Regions from separate parts of the Enterocloster lavalensis genome, predicted to be linked through region 1. Evidence: a T-box and tRNA genes for the amino acid it is inferred to sense, from the RefSeq annotation. Region 1 holds a T-box; the other holds one or more tRNA genes.
The links. A T-box is a leader RNA that pairs with one kind of tRNA and senses whether it is charged. The one in region 1 lies ahead of ACK2JC_RS26915 (valine--tRNA ligase), so its partner is inferred to be a tRNA-Val.

Region 1 (7,348 bases):
GCCGATCAGGCAGCGGGCGCAGTTGAAGGTGAAGGGCCCCACATAATCCATTCCGGCGCTCTGGGCCACAAAGGCCACGCCCCAGATGGTGGCGGTTAACAGTAACAGCAGTGAATTTTTCAGTCTCATGTTTTCCTCGTCCTTTATAATCCGTTATCCCGGCAAAATCGGGCTCAGGCTGTAATTGATCGCAACGTCCTTGCGCACGTAATTGCGGTTGAAATTCCCCAAAATCCTGCGCACCACCCGCTCCCCGTTCTCGTAGGTGGTGGTGGGCAGAAGAATGATGTACTGGCTGACGCTGTAGCGGGAGAAGGCGTCGCTGGAGCGCAGGGAGCACTTGACGGACTGTTTCAGCCGCTCCATGGCCCGGGACTGAATCTCCGGCCGCAACATCCGCCCCTGCCGGTCGCTGACCGTCAGAAGGCAAAGATAGATGGAATCCCCGCTGCGCTCCACGCCCCGCTGCTCGATCTGAAACAGCCGCTTGAACACCGCGTACTCGCAGAGGTACGCTCCGTCCTGCCCGGAGTTCGCCTCCCCCAGCTCCCTCTGGATCTGATCCAGCTGGGCTAAGGCCGGCCGCTCCCTGCTGCTGATCACCCGGTACAGCTCCTTAAAGGACTCGGACGGCGTGATCAGCTTGTCGCGGTAAAACATTTCCGTAGTTTCATTGTAAAGCTTTAAGGCCTCCTCCTGGCGTCCCTCCAGAAAACTGGCGTAGATCAGGTGGTAGTAAAAATGCTCGTCGTAGGGGTCGATGTCCGCCGCTCTCCGGCAGAGGTCCACGGTCTCCTCATAACGCTTCTCCCCGGTCAGGTAGGTGGCCGTCCGGCACACCACCTTCTGGTAGAGGGAATGATAATAGGCGCTGATGGGGATCACCCAGGACTCGTCCCCGGACTTTGGCAGGAAATAGCCGCGGTAAAGCGCAACCGCCTCCATGGCCTCATCGTACACCCCGGCCATGGGCCTTCCCGGGTCCAGCACCAGGTGGCAGAGCTCCTCAAATCGCTCTGCGTCCACCCGGCAGCCCAGGCTTTCCGAGCTCCAGGCGTAGGTGCCGTGCCGGTTCACCAGCAGCTCCTGGGCCGGGAATCCCGCTGCCTCCAGCATCTTGCGCACCCTGAATACCAGGGTTTTCAAAGCGCCGTAAGGATTGTCCTGGCTCTCGTCCGGCCAGATGGCGGCGAACAGGTCCCCGATTCCCAGCTCCTTTTTGCGGTTCATGATCAGGAAGCACAGCAGGCTCCAGGCCTTCCGGGAACGGTTGTCGTTGTCCCCCATATTCTTCTCCCCAAGGGTAAGGGAGAATCCCCCCAATGTGTTGACCTGGATCACCGGCCGTTCTTCTGATGTGTAATTCATGTCTTATCTTCCCCCTTATTAGTCAAAACCAAATGTTACAATCATCCCAGCAGCTGGGCCAGCCTCGCTTTCACCTGTTCCATCATCTGGGAATACTTTTCCAGTTTTTCCTTCTCCGCATCGATCTTAGCCTGAGGCGCACGGCTGACAAACTTCTCATTGTTCAGCATGCCATAGGAGCGGGCAAGCTCACCCTCCAGCCGTTTCTCCTCGCCGCGCAGGCGCTCGATCTCCTTGCCGATGTCCACCAGGTCCGCAAAGGGCATGTAGATGGCCGCTCTTGGGATCACCGCGGACACGGCGTCAGGGGCGATGCCCTCCTTGTCCTTCTGCAGAACCACCTCGTTGGCATAACCCAGGGAGGCGAAAAAGCTTCTGCTGTGCTCGAAGATTCCCAACAGCGCCTCGTCCTCGCTGACCACGTACACCTTGGCCCGCTTGCTGGGCGGAACGTTCATGTCGGAACGCACGCCGCGGATGGCGCGCACCGCCTCCTTGATGGTCTCGGTGGCGTTCTCCTCCTCCTTGAAATTCCAGTCGTCCCGGTAAAGCGGCCACTGGGACACCATGATGGTCTCCTCTTCCTCCTGGAGGTTACAGAAAATCTCCTCCGTGATAAAGGGCATAAAGGGATGGAGAAGCTTTAACGCGTTGATCAGCACGGTCTTTAAGGTCCATACCGCCGCTGCCTTGGTGGCGTCATCTTCATTGTACAGCCTTGGCTTCACCATTTCAATATACCAATCGCAAAATTCTTCCCAGATAAAGTCATAAACCTTCTGGAGGGCGATTCCCAGCTCGTAGCGGTCCAGATTTTCCGTCACGTCCTTAGCCAGGGTGTTGACCTTGGAGAGAATCCAGCGGTCCGCCATGGTCAGGCTGTCCAGGGTAACGCCGGCCACATCCGGCGCTTTTTCGATGTTCATCATAATGAAGCGGGAGGCGTTCCACACCTTGTTGGCAAAGTTGCGGCTGTTCTCCACACGCTCCCAGTAGAAACGCATGTCGTTGCCGGGCGCATTTCCGGTAATCAATGTCATGCGCAGGGCGTCGGCGCCGTACTTGTCGATCACTTCCAGGGGATCGATGCCGTTGCCCAGGGACTTGCTCATCTTCCGGCCCTGGGAATCCCGAACCAGACCGTGGATCAGCACGGTGTGGAACGGTGACTTCCCGGTCTGCTCCAACCCGGAGAACACCATGCGGATGACCCAGAAGAAGATGATGTCATAACCGGTCACCAGCACGTCCGTGGGGTAGAAATACTCCAGGTCCTCGGTCTTTTCCGGCCAGCCCAGGGTCGAGAAGGGCCACAGGGCGGAGGAAAACCAGGTGTCCAGGGTGTCCTCATCCTGCACGAAAGAGGTGCCGCCGCACTTGGGGCACTTGCAGGGCGCTTCCTTGGCTACCACGATCTCGCCGCAGTCCTGGCAGTAGTAGGCCGGAATCCGGTGGCCCCACCACAGCTGGCGGGAAATGCACCAGTCGCGGATGTTCTCCAGCCAGTGCAGATAAGTCTTTCCAAAGCTCTCGGGCACGAATTTCAGCTCGCCGGTCTTAAGCGCCTCGATGGCGGGTTTTGCCATCTCCTCCATCTTTACGAACCACTGCTGCTTCACCATAGGCTCCACCGTGGTCTTGCAGCGGTCGTGGGTGCCAACGTTGTGGGAGTGGGGAACCACCTTGACCAACAGGCCCTGGTCCTCCAGATCCTTCACAATGGCCTTTCTGGCCTCGTAGCGGTCCATGCCGAAGTAAGGACCGGGTACGTTCACGGTGGCGTCGTCGTTTAAGATCACGATCTCTTCCAGGTTGTGGCGCTTGCCCACCTCGAAATCGTTGGGGTCGTGAGCGGGGGTGATCTTCACGCAGCCAGTACCGAACTCCTGGTCTACGTACGCGTCGGCGACCACCGGGATCTGGCGGCCGGTCAACGGCAGCTCCAGCATTTTCCCGACAATGTCCTTGTAGCGCTCGTCCTCCGGGTTCACCGCCACGGCGGTGTCGCCCAGCATGGTCTCCGGACGGGTGGTGGCGATCTCCACAAAGCGTCCGGGCTCGCCTACTACCGGGTAGTTGATGTGCCAGAACTTTCCTTCCTGCTCCACGTGCTCCACCTCGGCGTCGGAGATGGAGGTCTGGCAGACCGGACACCAGTTGATGATCCGGGAGCCCTTATAGATGTATCCCTTCTCGTACAGCTTGACAAATACCTCCAGAACCGCGTCGGAACAGCCCTCGTCCATGGTGAACCGCTCCCGGTCCCAGTCCGCGGAGGAGCCCATCTTGTGCAGCTGGTTCACGATGCGGGTGCCGTACTCCTCTTTCCAGTCCCAGCACTTCTCCAAAAAGCCGTCCCGGCCCAGATCGTGCTTGTCGATGCCCTCCTGCTTCAGCTTGTCGATGACCTTGACCTCGGTGGCGATGGCCGCGTGGTCCGTGCCCGGCTGCCACAGGGCCTCGTAGCCCTGCATCCGCTTGTAGCGGATCAGGATATCCTGCATGGTGTTGTCCAGGGCGTGTCCCATGTGCAGCTGTCCGGTGATATTGGGCGGGGGCATCACGATGGTGAAGGGCTTTTTGTCCTTGTTCACCTTGGCGTGGAAATACTTTCCGTCCAGCCACTTCTGGTACAGGCGGTCCTCAATGTCCGCCGGATTGTAAGTTTTTTCCAATTCTTTCATTGATCTCACATCTCCTTTTCTGCCGGGCCTGCGGGGTGGTTTTTTTACATATAAAAACGCCCTCTGCAAACCCCTATTGTCTGCAAAGGGCGATCGTAACCGCGGTACCACCTTTGTTCACCGGGAAATTCCCGGCCTCATTGCGGCTGTTAACGGGGGCCGCCCGGGAACGCCTATCCGCCGGTAAAAAAGCGTGTCAGTGTTCCGGCTCCGAAGCTACCTTCCGCTGCGCCTCTCCCGGACGGCCTTTCAGCCTGTGAGCCGTCCTCTCTGCCGGCGGCGCCGGCGTACTCCTCTTCTTCACTGCCATTATTCAGATATATACTTTCTCATGATAATGATAATCTGCCGTTTTGTCAAGCAGTTTCTTTCACCTGCTCCTGCTCCCGCCAGCCCTTGCACACGTCCACCCATTTCTCGCAGCCCGAGGACAGCTCCAGCTCCGGGATGCTCAGGCGCACGGCGCTGTTGGCGCTGCCGCAGGCCGGGTATACTTCCTCAAACCGTTTCAGGGACTGGTCCAGGAATACCCGGACGCCGGGTTTTACGCCAAAGGGGCAGACGCCGCCTACTGCGTGGCCTACCAGGTCCTCGGCCTCCTGGGGGTGAGCATCTTCGCTTTGGTTCCGAACTCATCTTTGTATCTGCGGTTGTCTACCTTGGCGTCCCCGGCGGCTACTACCAGGACGGGCGCTCCGTCTACCATGAAGGATAAGGTTTTGGCGATGTGGGCCGGCTCACAGCCTACTGCCTGCGCCGCAAGATCTACCGTGGCGCTGGATACGTCGAATACCTGGACGCGTCCGCCCAGATTGAAATGGTTTAAGTGATCTTTTGCTATGTTAAATGCCATGTTTGGTTCCTCCATTTTTATGATGTTGGGGGTGATATATTCTGACCGCACGATACTGTGTTTCCTGGGGTTAGGGATGGGGGTGTTCCGGCCGCCCGACGGCTTATCTTCTTGACCGGAAAAGACCGGTCAAGAAGCATCGGATGTCCATCCGATGGGAAAAATGCTGGAGAAAGCCGCTTACAAGCGAGCTTGACGCGGCTTTCTCCAGCATTTTTCCCGCCGTCTATTCTGTTTCGTTATATCATTACCCGGTATTCCTGCTTCCATTGTTGGATCATTTTCGCGGATCCCTCGGCTCGCTTGACAGGGTCCTTTTTAAACAGCTCACGCAATCGCACTACGTCCTCGTTCACAAGCGCGCTTTGGCGGGCTGTCTCCAGCTCCTTCTCCCACTCTTCGATCAGCTCCCTGGTAAACAGGGCGTGGTAGCGCTCTCCTATGGGCAGCGCCGGCTCGAACACGGTCAGGTAGTAAATCTGCTTTAAGGTGCCCATGTCCTTGTTCATGTTGTAGGATTTGTCCAGTGCCTTGAAGGCACGGTCAAACTGGAACATCTGGGCGTAGGAAGCTCCCAGATTATGGTAGATTCCGGCCAGAAAACCGTCGTCCACCACCTTGTCTTTGGGATATTCCAAAAGCCGCTCGTAGCGTTGGGCCGCCTTGCCGTACTGCTTTTTGTGGAACAGGTCGTCCGCCCTGGCCTTGGCGTACTGGGCCGGGTGAAGCTTTCTTAAGCCCGCCACGGTCTGGCGGAAGCGGCTCTGCTCCTGGTCCGTGTAATAGTCGCACTCGGACAGGATCAAAAACAGCAGATCGTCGCTTTTTGATTTGCCGTCCATCAGCACCTTCAGCTTGTCCGCCAGATAGGCCATGTCCAGCTCTTCCCGGATAAAGACCAGAAGGGATTCGTCCACAAAGTCCTCCATCACCAGAAGCGGGTGATTGTAGATCACATAACACAATTCCTGGGAGGAGTGGATGTGGATTCCCAAAATCTCAATATAGTAAGGATGTTTCACCGGCTCATACCGGCACAACAGCAAACTCATAGCGTCACCTCTTGCTTAATCACCGCGTCCGAGGCCGGAAACAACTCCCCGAAGCCCTTGTCCCGGATCACCGTCACCATGGTCCGCTCGTCCAGAAAGGCCAGGCTCATCTGAATCCTGGTGGTTCTGGGGGGACGCTTGGGGAATCCGGTCAGGGGAATCCGCACCAGTTTCTTTTTCTTGGAATCTAACGGCGTGATCGTAAACTCGATTTCGTTCTGGTCGTCCAGAATAAAATCCATGGTACTCTTGGACTCGTACCAGTTGTCCCCGTAGGACGCCAGCACCAGCGAACCCTCCTTCTGCCCTCTCACCACCCGCATGGACACCTCTGTCTTGAGCCTGCCCTCGCAGATGAAAATATAGGGGTAGGATGTGGCGCTCTGCCGGCAGTCCGCGCCCTTGTAGGCCGCTCCCCTGGCGAAGAGCACCGGCTCCGCGAACACCTTCTTGCGGTGGCAGACCAGCTTCATAAACTCACCCGCCCAATCCGTGCGGTCGAACCCCTTTCCCGTCAGAAAGATGGAGGAAAACAGCTTCTTGGACAGCAGCCGCTCCCCGCAGGAGCAGAGAATCCGGTCCGCCAGACGGCTGCCCGACGGGGAATCCAGAATGTCCAGATTGAACGCCTCCTCCATATTTTCGCTGTCGGCCTGAACCATGTTCCGGCGCAGCCCCCGCTGCACCTTCATCTCATAGTAGCAGAGACGCTGGTTGGATAAATCAAACAGCCCCACCTGGTTGGTCCACAGATCCTTTTTCTGGCTCAGCACATAGTAGACAAAGCTCTCCATATGGCTGATCACGTGAACCTTCTCCCTGGGAATGCCCAGAAAATCGGCGCAGTACATCAGCGTATCCGTCATCTTGGCGTCCACCTGCTGAAGGGAAATCACCAGCTGGTCCACCTCATTCTCCCCGAATTCCTTTATGGGGTACTCTAACATTTTCCGGACAAACAGGTTTAACAGCTCCCGGCCCGTGTAACGGATCCCCCCGATGGTGGAGGTTCCGTCCTTGCGGACCATCTTCAGAAGCTTGTCCACAATCACACCCTCGCCGACCAGGGTGCAGGCGTAGGCCTCCTCCCCCGCCAGCCAGACTTCTTCCTGCTTCTTGCGGCATATCACCGTCGGAATCGTCCATGACTTTTCCTCATCATAACAGCTGATCCTGGTATAGTCGTCATTCAGGTCCAGCCCAATCACAAGCCCGTCCATAGACAGCCCCTTTCCTCACAATATATTCCTCATAACCGGACAAGGCTCCGCCCGGTTGTCAATCCTCAGACAATCAAATAATGGGAAACAGCTCCGAGAGAACCGCAGCCTTCTTCAGGTAGTCCTCCATGGCCTTTTTCAAGGCTTCCTCGTCCTTTTTGCCCTGGGCGG
Region 2 (7,348 bases), 1.9 Mb from region 1:
GTAGAGCGGAACCGCCTGGTCCTCGATGACGATGGGCTGGACGGCATCCGCGAGAGGCTGGGGATCGGCGAGGGGTGACCCCGCGGGGGATGGGGCAGCGGATGACTCCACGGCGGCGCCGGCGCCCGGGACGGTACCCGCGCTGCAGCCGGTGGAACCGGCGGCAAGCGCGAGGGCGGTTATGGGTATTAAAATGGCTTTTTTCTTCATAAAACCATTGCTCCTTTACTGAGGGTTGGAGAGGTAGTTGGGGGGAAAATGGGGGTGAGGTTACCTATTGCTGGGGTTCGCTGGCCGTACTAAGGAATCCAGCGGGCTTTGCCTGGTACCCCTGATGTTGAGATTGCTGGAATTCGCTGGCCGTCCTAAGGAATCCACCAGGCTTTGCCTGGTACCCCTTAGGACAAAGGGTACCCCCTAGGACAAACGTTGTCTCACGATCTCATAAGCCAGAACGCCCGCCGCGACCGATGCATTCAACGAATCAATATCCCCCTTCATCGGAATGGAGGCGACCATGTCGCAGTGCTCTTTCACCAGCTTGCCGACGCCTTCGCCTTCATTTCCTACCACCAGGCCGATGGGGCCTTTTAAGTTCAGGCGGTACATGAGTTCGCCGCCCATGTCCGCGCACACAAACCACATTCCCTTTTTCTTCAAGTCCTCCATGGTGGCGGTCAGGTTGGTGACCTTGGCCACCGGGGTGTAGTTCAGGGCACCGGCCGAGGTCTTGGCCACCGTGGCGGTCAGGCCCACGGCCCTGCGCTTGGGGATGATCACCCCGTGCGCTCCGGCCAGGTTGGCGGTGCGGATAATCGCGCCCAGGTTGTGGGGATCCTCGATGCCGTCCAGCAGAATCAGAAACGGCGGTTCGCCCTTCTCCTCGGCCAGCTTTAACAGATCCTCCACCTCGGCGTACTCGTAGGCCGCCGCGTAGGCGATCACGCCCTGGTGCTTGCCGGTCTCCGATATCTGGTCCAGGCGCTCTTTTGCCACAAAATTCACGATGGTGTCGTGCTTTTTCGCCTCCCGCACAATGGTGCGCACCGGGCCGTCCTGGCAGCCGTCCAGCACGAACAGCTTGTCAATGGTCTTTCCGGCGCGGTAGGCCTCCAGCACCGCGTTGCGGCCCTCTATGGTCAATTCTTCGTATCTCATCCTTCTGTTTCTCCTTTTTCATCCCACGGCTCCAAAAGCCCGGCCTTAACCAGACCGCGGCTCACAAGCTCCACCAGCCTGGCGTACTGCTCCGTGAGGAACAGCCAGCCCACAAGAGCCTCCAGGCCCGTGGCCATGCGGTAATCGATCATGGTGGCGTGTTTCGCCATAGTGGCGGATTTGGCGTTGCGGCCCCGTTTGTAAGCCGCCAGTTCCTCCTCCGTCAGCTCCTCCTGCAGGGCCTTTATCAACTGGGCCTGGGCCGAGGCTTTCACCAGGGCGGCGCTGTGCTTGTGCATCTTGTTCACCTGCATGCTGCCGTGGTTGATCACCTTGGAGCGGATCATCAGCTCGTACACCGCGTCCCCGATGTAGGCCAGAACCAGCGGCGAGTAAGTCCGCACGTCCACCGGCTCCAGCCCCATGCTTTTCTTATAATACTCCAGAAAATCCGAAAATGTTACACTCTCTTCCACTTTACGCCCTCTCTGGTGTCCTCCAGCACGATTCCCATATCCAGCAGTTTCCCGCGGATCTCGTCGGCCAGGGCGAAGTTCTTCTCCTTGCGCGCCTGCTGTCTGGCGGCGATCAGCTCCTCCACCTGGGAGTCCAGGGTCTCGGCCTTGCGCTCAGTGATGATGCCCAACACGTCGCACAGCTCCTGGATCATATCCTTTAAATAGGAGACATAGCGTGCGGTGCTGTCCGCATCCGCCGTGGAGTTGGCCAGCTTCACCAGCTCAAATACAGCGGAAATGGCGTCGGCGGTGTTGAAATCGTCGTCCATGGCGGCCTCGTATTTCCCGCGCAGGGCGTCGGCCTGAGCCATGCTGTTCTGCTCATCGCAGGTTTCCGCGTTGCCGCTTGCTTTGCTTTCCAGATCCCGCAGCTTCTCCATGCAGGTGATGATGCGCTCCAGGCCGTTCTTGGAGGCCTCCATCAGATCCGCGCTGAAATTCAAGGGGCTGCGGTAGTGGGCGCTGAGCATAAAGAAACGCAGCACCTGGAGATCGTACTTCTCCCCGATCTCCCGCACGGTAAAGAAATTGCCCAGGGATTTGGACATTTTCCGGTTGTCGATATTCAAAAATGCATTGTGCATCCAGTAGGTGGCAAAGGGCTTATCGTTGGCGGATTCGCTCTGGGCGATCTCGTTCTCGTGGTGTGGGAAAATCAGGTCCTCGCCGCCTGCGTGGATGTCGATCTGTTCTCCCAGATATTTCTTGGACATCACCGAGCACTCGATGTGCCAGCCCGGACGGCCCTGGCACCAGGGAGACTCCCAGAAGGGTTCCCCGTCCTTTTTCGGCTTCCACAGCACGAAATCCGCCGGGTCCTCCTTGCCCTCCTCGCCGGTGACCTTGATCTCGCGGAAACCGGACTGAAGGTCCTCCAGGTTCTTGTGGGACAGCTTGCCGTATTCCTTAAAGGAACCGGTGCGGAAATACACGGTGCCGTCGGCCGCCGCGTAGGCGTGGCCCTTCTCAATCAGGGTCCCGATCATGTCCAGCATGCCGCAGATCTCCTCCGTGGCCAGGGGATGGACGGTGGCGGGCTTTACATTCATGGAAGCCATGTCCTTCTTGCACTCCTCGATATAGCGCTTGGAAATGGTATCCGCGTCCACGCCCTCCTCGATGGCCTTCTTAATGATCTTGTCGTCCACGTCCGTGAAATTGGACACGTACTGAACCTCGTAACCCTTGTACTCAAAATAGCGGCGCACGGTGTCAAACACGATCATGGGCCTGGCGTTTCCAATGTGGATGAAATTGTACACCGTGGGTCCGCACACGTACATCTTCACAACCCCCGGAGTCAACGGAACAAACTCTTCTTTCCTTCTGCTCAGCGTGTTAAATATTTTCATACTCTTACTCTCCTCGGTTTTTACATTTCCGCCCCGTCGTTCTTCTGGCAGCCGCCACAGCCGCCGCAGCCGGTTTGAATCATTCTATTATCATAGCAGTAATCAGCCACTTCCGTCAATAAGGTAATTGCCTGTGACGCAATGCCCTCGCCGCTGCCCGTAAAGCCCAGTCCCTCCTCGGTGGTAGCCTTCACGCTGACCCGTCCCGTGTCCAAATGCAGGGCCTCTGCGATATTCTTCGCCATCTGCGGGCGGTAGGCCGCCAGCTTGGGCCGCTGGGCGATAATGGTGGCGTCGATGTTCTCCACCACATATCCTTTTTCCTCCAGCAGCGCTCCCACGTGCTTTAACAGTTCTATGCTGGAAATCCCTTTATATGCCGGGTCCGTGTCGGGAAAATGCTGCCCGATGTCCCCAAGGGCCGCGGCCCCCAAAAGCGCGTCCATCACCGCGTGGACCAGCACGTCCGCGTCCGAGTGGCCCAAAAGCCCCTTCTCATAGGGAATCTCCACGCCTCCCAGGATCAGCCTGCGCTCCCCCACCATGCGGTGTACGTCGTATCCTTGTCCAATTCTCATAATCTGTCCGATTCCTTTCCATTCTGATCAATCATATTCTGCCGTGTTCGTTTCACCGGCCAGGGCCGGTTCTGTATCCGCCGTATGGATTGTACCGGCCCGCCGGCCGCGCAAACGTCCCATTCCGTTCCGTAAGCGCCCGCAGACCATTGCATACAATCAGACAACGGGCGCCCCGCCGGAACATCTCCCTGTCCCGGCGCCGGCCCCCGCGCTGTAAACTTATCCCGGCGCTGCGGTGCGCAGCGCCAAACATTATCCCACAATCCGAATCTTTCTTGCAATGCACCCCAACTGCAAATCCGACTGGATCCCGCAGCTCTCCCCGTCCGCATGGACCGGAAGTCCCCGCTCCGTGTGGATGAAAAGCTCCCCGCACTCGTAAGTTCTCACTCCCTTGCGCCTGCCGTGATTGCCGGTCAGGGACTCCAGAAGAATGGGCACCAGCTTGCGCCTGGCCGCGTGGCTGACCACGCACACGGAAAGCTTTCCGTCGCTGCAGTTCGCCCTGGGCGCCAGCTTGAATCCGCCTCCCTCAAAGGGCTGTATATGACAGGAAATGAACGCGATGTGGTTGAACTCCACCTTTTTCACCCCGTCCAGTATGATATAGCCCTTACAGGGCTTGCATTTAAATAACTGGCGGATGCCGGATATCAAATAGGAAAGCCGTCCCAGGCCCACGCGCCGAAGCCGCTGCCTGAGCTTGGACTCCAACAGATCGTGACAGACCGCAGCGTCGAAGCCAATGCCCGCGCTGACCAGAAACCGCCTGTGGCTGACCTCCTGGGTGCCGTAGGTGAGAATGCCGTAATCCAGCATCCGGTAATGCCGCGGTGTCAGCAGGCGCTTCAGAGCCTTCACCGGATTCCCCGGGAGCTTTAAGCTCCTGGCCAGGTCATTGCCGGAACCGGCGGGAATATATCCCAGGGTCAGAGGGCCGCAAAAAACCAGGCCGTCCAGGACCTCGTTCATCGTCCCATCCCCGCCCACCGCCACGATCACCTGCGGTTCCCGGTTGCCATCCGTCAGTTCCCTGGCAATATTCCGGGCGTCGCCCCTGCCAGCTGTAAGATAGGCTTCATATTCCACTTGATGCTTTTCCAGATAAATGGCGACGGCCCGCCAGAGCCTGCCGCCTTTTCCGCATCCGGCATTGGGATTCACAATAAAATAGTACATGAAACCCTCCCATATTTATTCTTTCCTTAGTATATCATATAATAGTTGAAAACACTAAGAAAATTTCTATAAAAAAATGGAATAAAAAGTATTGACAATTAAAACAATATGGGATATACTGTTCAAGCAGTCGCGAGTGAGACAAGCGCGGCAGCGGATGAGGGGTCTTAGCTCAGCTGGGAGAGCATCTGCCTTACAAGCAGAGGGTCATAGGTTCGAGCCCTATAGGCCCCATCCAAAAACCTAATATGGCGGAATAGCTCAGTTGGCTAGAGCACACGGTTCATACCCGTGGTGTCGAGAGTTCAAATCTCCCTTCCGCTACTTAAAAACCCCTGGAAGCTTGATCGATCGAGTGTTTCAGGGTTTTTTTTAATAATTTTTATATTTACACATCTCCAGCCTGTTCCCCATAAATGATTTAAATAAAAAAGAACACCCATAATCTGAATGTTCTTATTTTCCCATTATTTTCCACTCACTAATCTTTTCACCTCTGCAAAGTCAATCTCAAGATCATCATAGATGCTTGCCTTTACCTTGTCCGTAAAATGATAAATAACAGGAGCTGCATCATGCTCCATATCATAGACAGTTATACTTTCCCGCATCGGATCCACGATCCAATATTCACGCACTCCCGCCGCCCTATAGATTGAAATTTTGGTGTAATAATCCATGCGTTTGCTGGTTGGCGAAACAATCTCTATGATCCAGTCAGGCCCCCCATGACATCCTTTCTCATCCAATTTACCTTTATCACAAATCACCGAAATATCCGGTTCAAGATATATTTTGATATCTTCCCCTTCCAGTTCCGGATATACAGAAAATGGCGCTGGAAACACTTCACATTTTCCATCTTTATTCCGGATATACAAATTAATTTCTGTGTTTAGATAATTCAGCACTCTCTGGTGTGTCGTGCTTGGTGGTGCCATATAATAGATCTGTCCATCAATCAATTCCGCCCGTTCTCCATCTGGCAGAGCATAGATATCTTCTATTGTATAGGTTTTCTGGTTTGGTAATGGCATAATTCTACCTCCCTATCTGCTTATTCCCCTGTTTATAATCTTCCTCTCTCATCTATTAACAATAGTATAACCCATTTATCGCTGGTTTTCCAGTATCAAGCGACAAGCGTTTGTCGATTCTCTTTATTTGAGAACGGGTCAGAGCACCCAAATCTCCTATCCCTCACCCCGTCTCATTCTTCAGCGAAATCACAATCGACGTCCCCCCGAACCGGCTGCTGCGGACCACCATTTTCCCTTCATTTGCACGGACAATCTCCCCGCAGAGCACCAGTCCGCCCCTGGGGTTGTCCATGTCCTCTCCGCTCAGCGCCCGGGGCGCGATGCCGCAGCCCCGGTCTGCAATTTCCAGGCGGCAGTAGCCTTCATCCCCGGTCAGATTGACCGAAACCTGAGATTCAGGCGGCGTGTGGACCAGGGCATTGTTCAGCACATTGGCCACAGCCAGCTTCATAAGCTCTGCATCGGCCCGCACAAACATGGGCGCTGCGGGGCTCATCCACACAATCCGCTCCCCGCAGCACAGCTTGTAGGGGCCGATTGCCGCGGCTGCCAGTTCCACGAAGTCGGTTTTCTCCCGTCTGACCTTCAGGCCGTCCGTTTCCAGCAGACCCGCCTGAAGGTGGTTAGCCGCGCGGTTATGCAGCGTCTCCAGCTTCAGCGCCAGCCCGGAGAGGGCCCTGCGCCTGCCGTCTCTGTCCGCCTCCCCGGATTGTAAAAGCCGCTCTGCAGACTCCGCCGCCTGCCGGAGCGGCTCGCCGAAATCGCGGAGAAAGGACCGGGCGGCGGCATCCGGACCGGCCGCATCCGGTTTCTCCGCCGTCCGTCCCGAACACCTGGGAACCATCCGCTCCTTCTCCACCGCCATGGCCATCTCCGACAGCACGGTATTGATAAATACCATGTGCCCACCGTCGATTTCCCGTCCCTCCGTGTAAACGCCGATCACGCCCAGACATGCGTCCCGGTTGCGGATCGGCAGATACACCCAGCCCGAATCTCCGAAAAAGCTGGTATTGGCCCCGCAGACCGTATTGTTGATAAAACACCAGTCGGCCGGCGTGTCGTTGTCCATCACGCTCTCGTCCGGGAACTGGGCCTTGATATAATAGGGCGCGCCCAACTTTCCCGGGCCCTGGGCGATATAGACCCGGCAGCGCTCGCCCGCTGCCTGATACAGGCTTTTCAGGCAGTAGTACACAATATTGTCCATGCCGGTCAGCGTCAGGTAACCGCTGCTGATTTCCAGCAACGCCTTCATGCGCTTTTCATTCTGCCGTGACAGTTCCACCTGTTCCTGAAGCCACGACAGCAGCAGCCCCGTTATGGCGGAGACCGCGAGAAAAATCGCCATCATGATCACATAGTTTGGATCCGCCACACGCAGCGTAAACCGGGGTTCGGTGAAGAGAAAGTTAAAGGTGATAATACACACGATGGTATAGAGTCCGCCCCACACAAAGGCCCGCAGCTCAATCATCATCACGATCACGCTGATCAGATAGACCAGAATAATGTTTTCC

Region 2: it encodes a tRNA-Val, which carries the amino acid that the T-box ahead of ACK2JC_RS26915 (valine--tRNA ligase) is inferred to sense. The anticodon was not compared.

What each region holds. Positions count from the first base shown of each region.
Region 1 is NZ_CP176637.1:5,996,478-6,003,825, reverse strand. It holds gene ACK2JC_RS26925 (DMT family transporter) at 1-129, opposite strand, end outside; gene ACK2JC_RS26920 (BTAD domain-containing putative transcriptional regulator) at 154-1,368, opposite strand; gene ACK2JC_RS26915 (valine--tRNA ligase) at 1,410-4,052, opposite strand; T-box leader at 4,135-4,365, opposite strand; partial or broken gene ACK2JC_RS26910 (YbaK/EbsC family protein) at 4,409-4,905, opposite strand; gene ACK2JC_RS26905 (hypothetical protein) at 5,145-5,957, opposite strand; gene ACK2JC_RS26900 (DUF5716 family protein) at 5,954-7,177, opposite strand; gene ACK2JC_RS26895 (DUF5717 family protein) at 7,251-7,348, opposite strand, start outside.
Region 2 is NZ_CP176637.1:1,474,620-1,481,967, forward strand. It holds gene ACK2JC_RS06480 (transglutaminase-like domain-containing protein) at 1-210, opposite strand, end outside; gene rlmB (23S rRNA (guanosine(2251)-2'-O)-methyltransferase RlmB) at 418-1,158, opposite strand; gene ACK2JC_RS06490 (Mini-ribonuclease 3) at 1,155-1,634, opposite strand; gene cysS (cysteine--tRNA ligase) at 1,619-3,028, opposite strand; gene ispF (2-C-methyl-D-erythritol 2,4-cyclodiphosphate synthase) at 3,049-3,606, opposite strand; gene ACK2JC_RS06505 (diacylglycerol/lipid kinase family protein) at 3,862-4,788, opposite strand; tRNA gene ACK2JC_RS06510 (tRNA-Val) at 4,950-5,022, shown strand; tRNA gene ACK2JC_RS06515 (tRNA-Met) at 5,039-5,112, shown strand; gene ACK2JC_RS06520 (Uma2 family endonuclease) at 5,256-5,825, opposite strand; gene ACK2JC_RS06525 (DUF4118 domain-containing protein) at 5,989-7,348, opposite strand, start outside.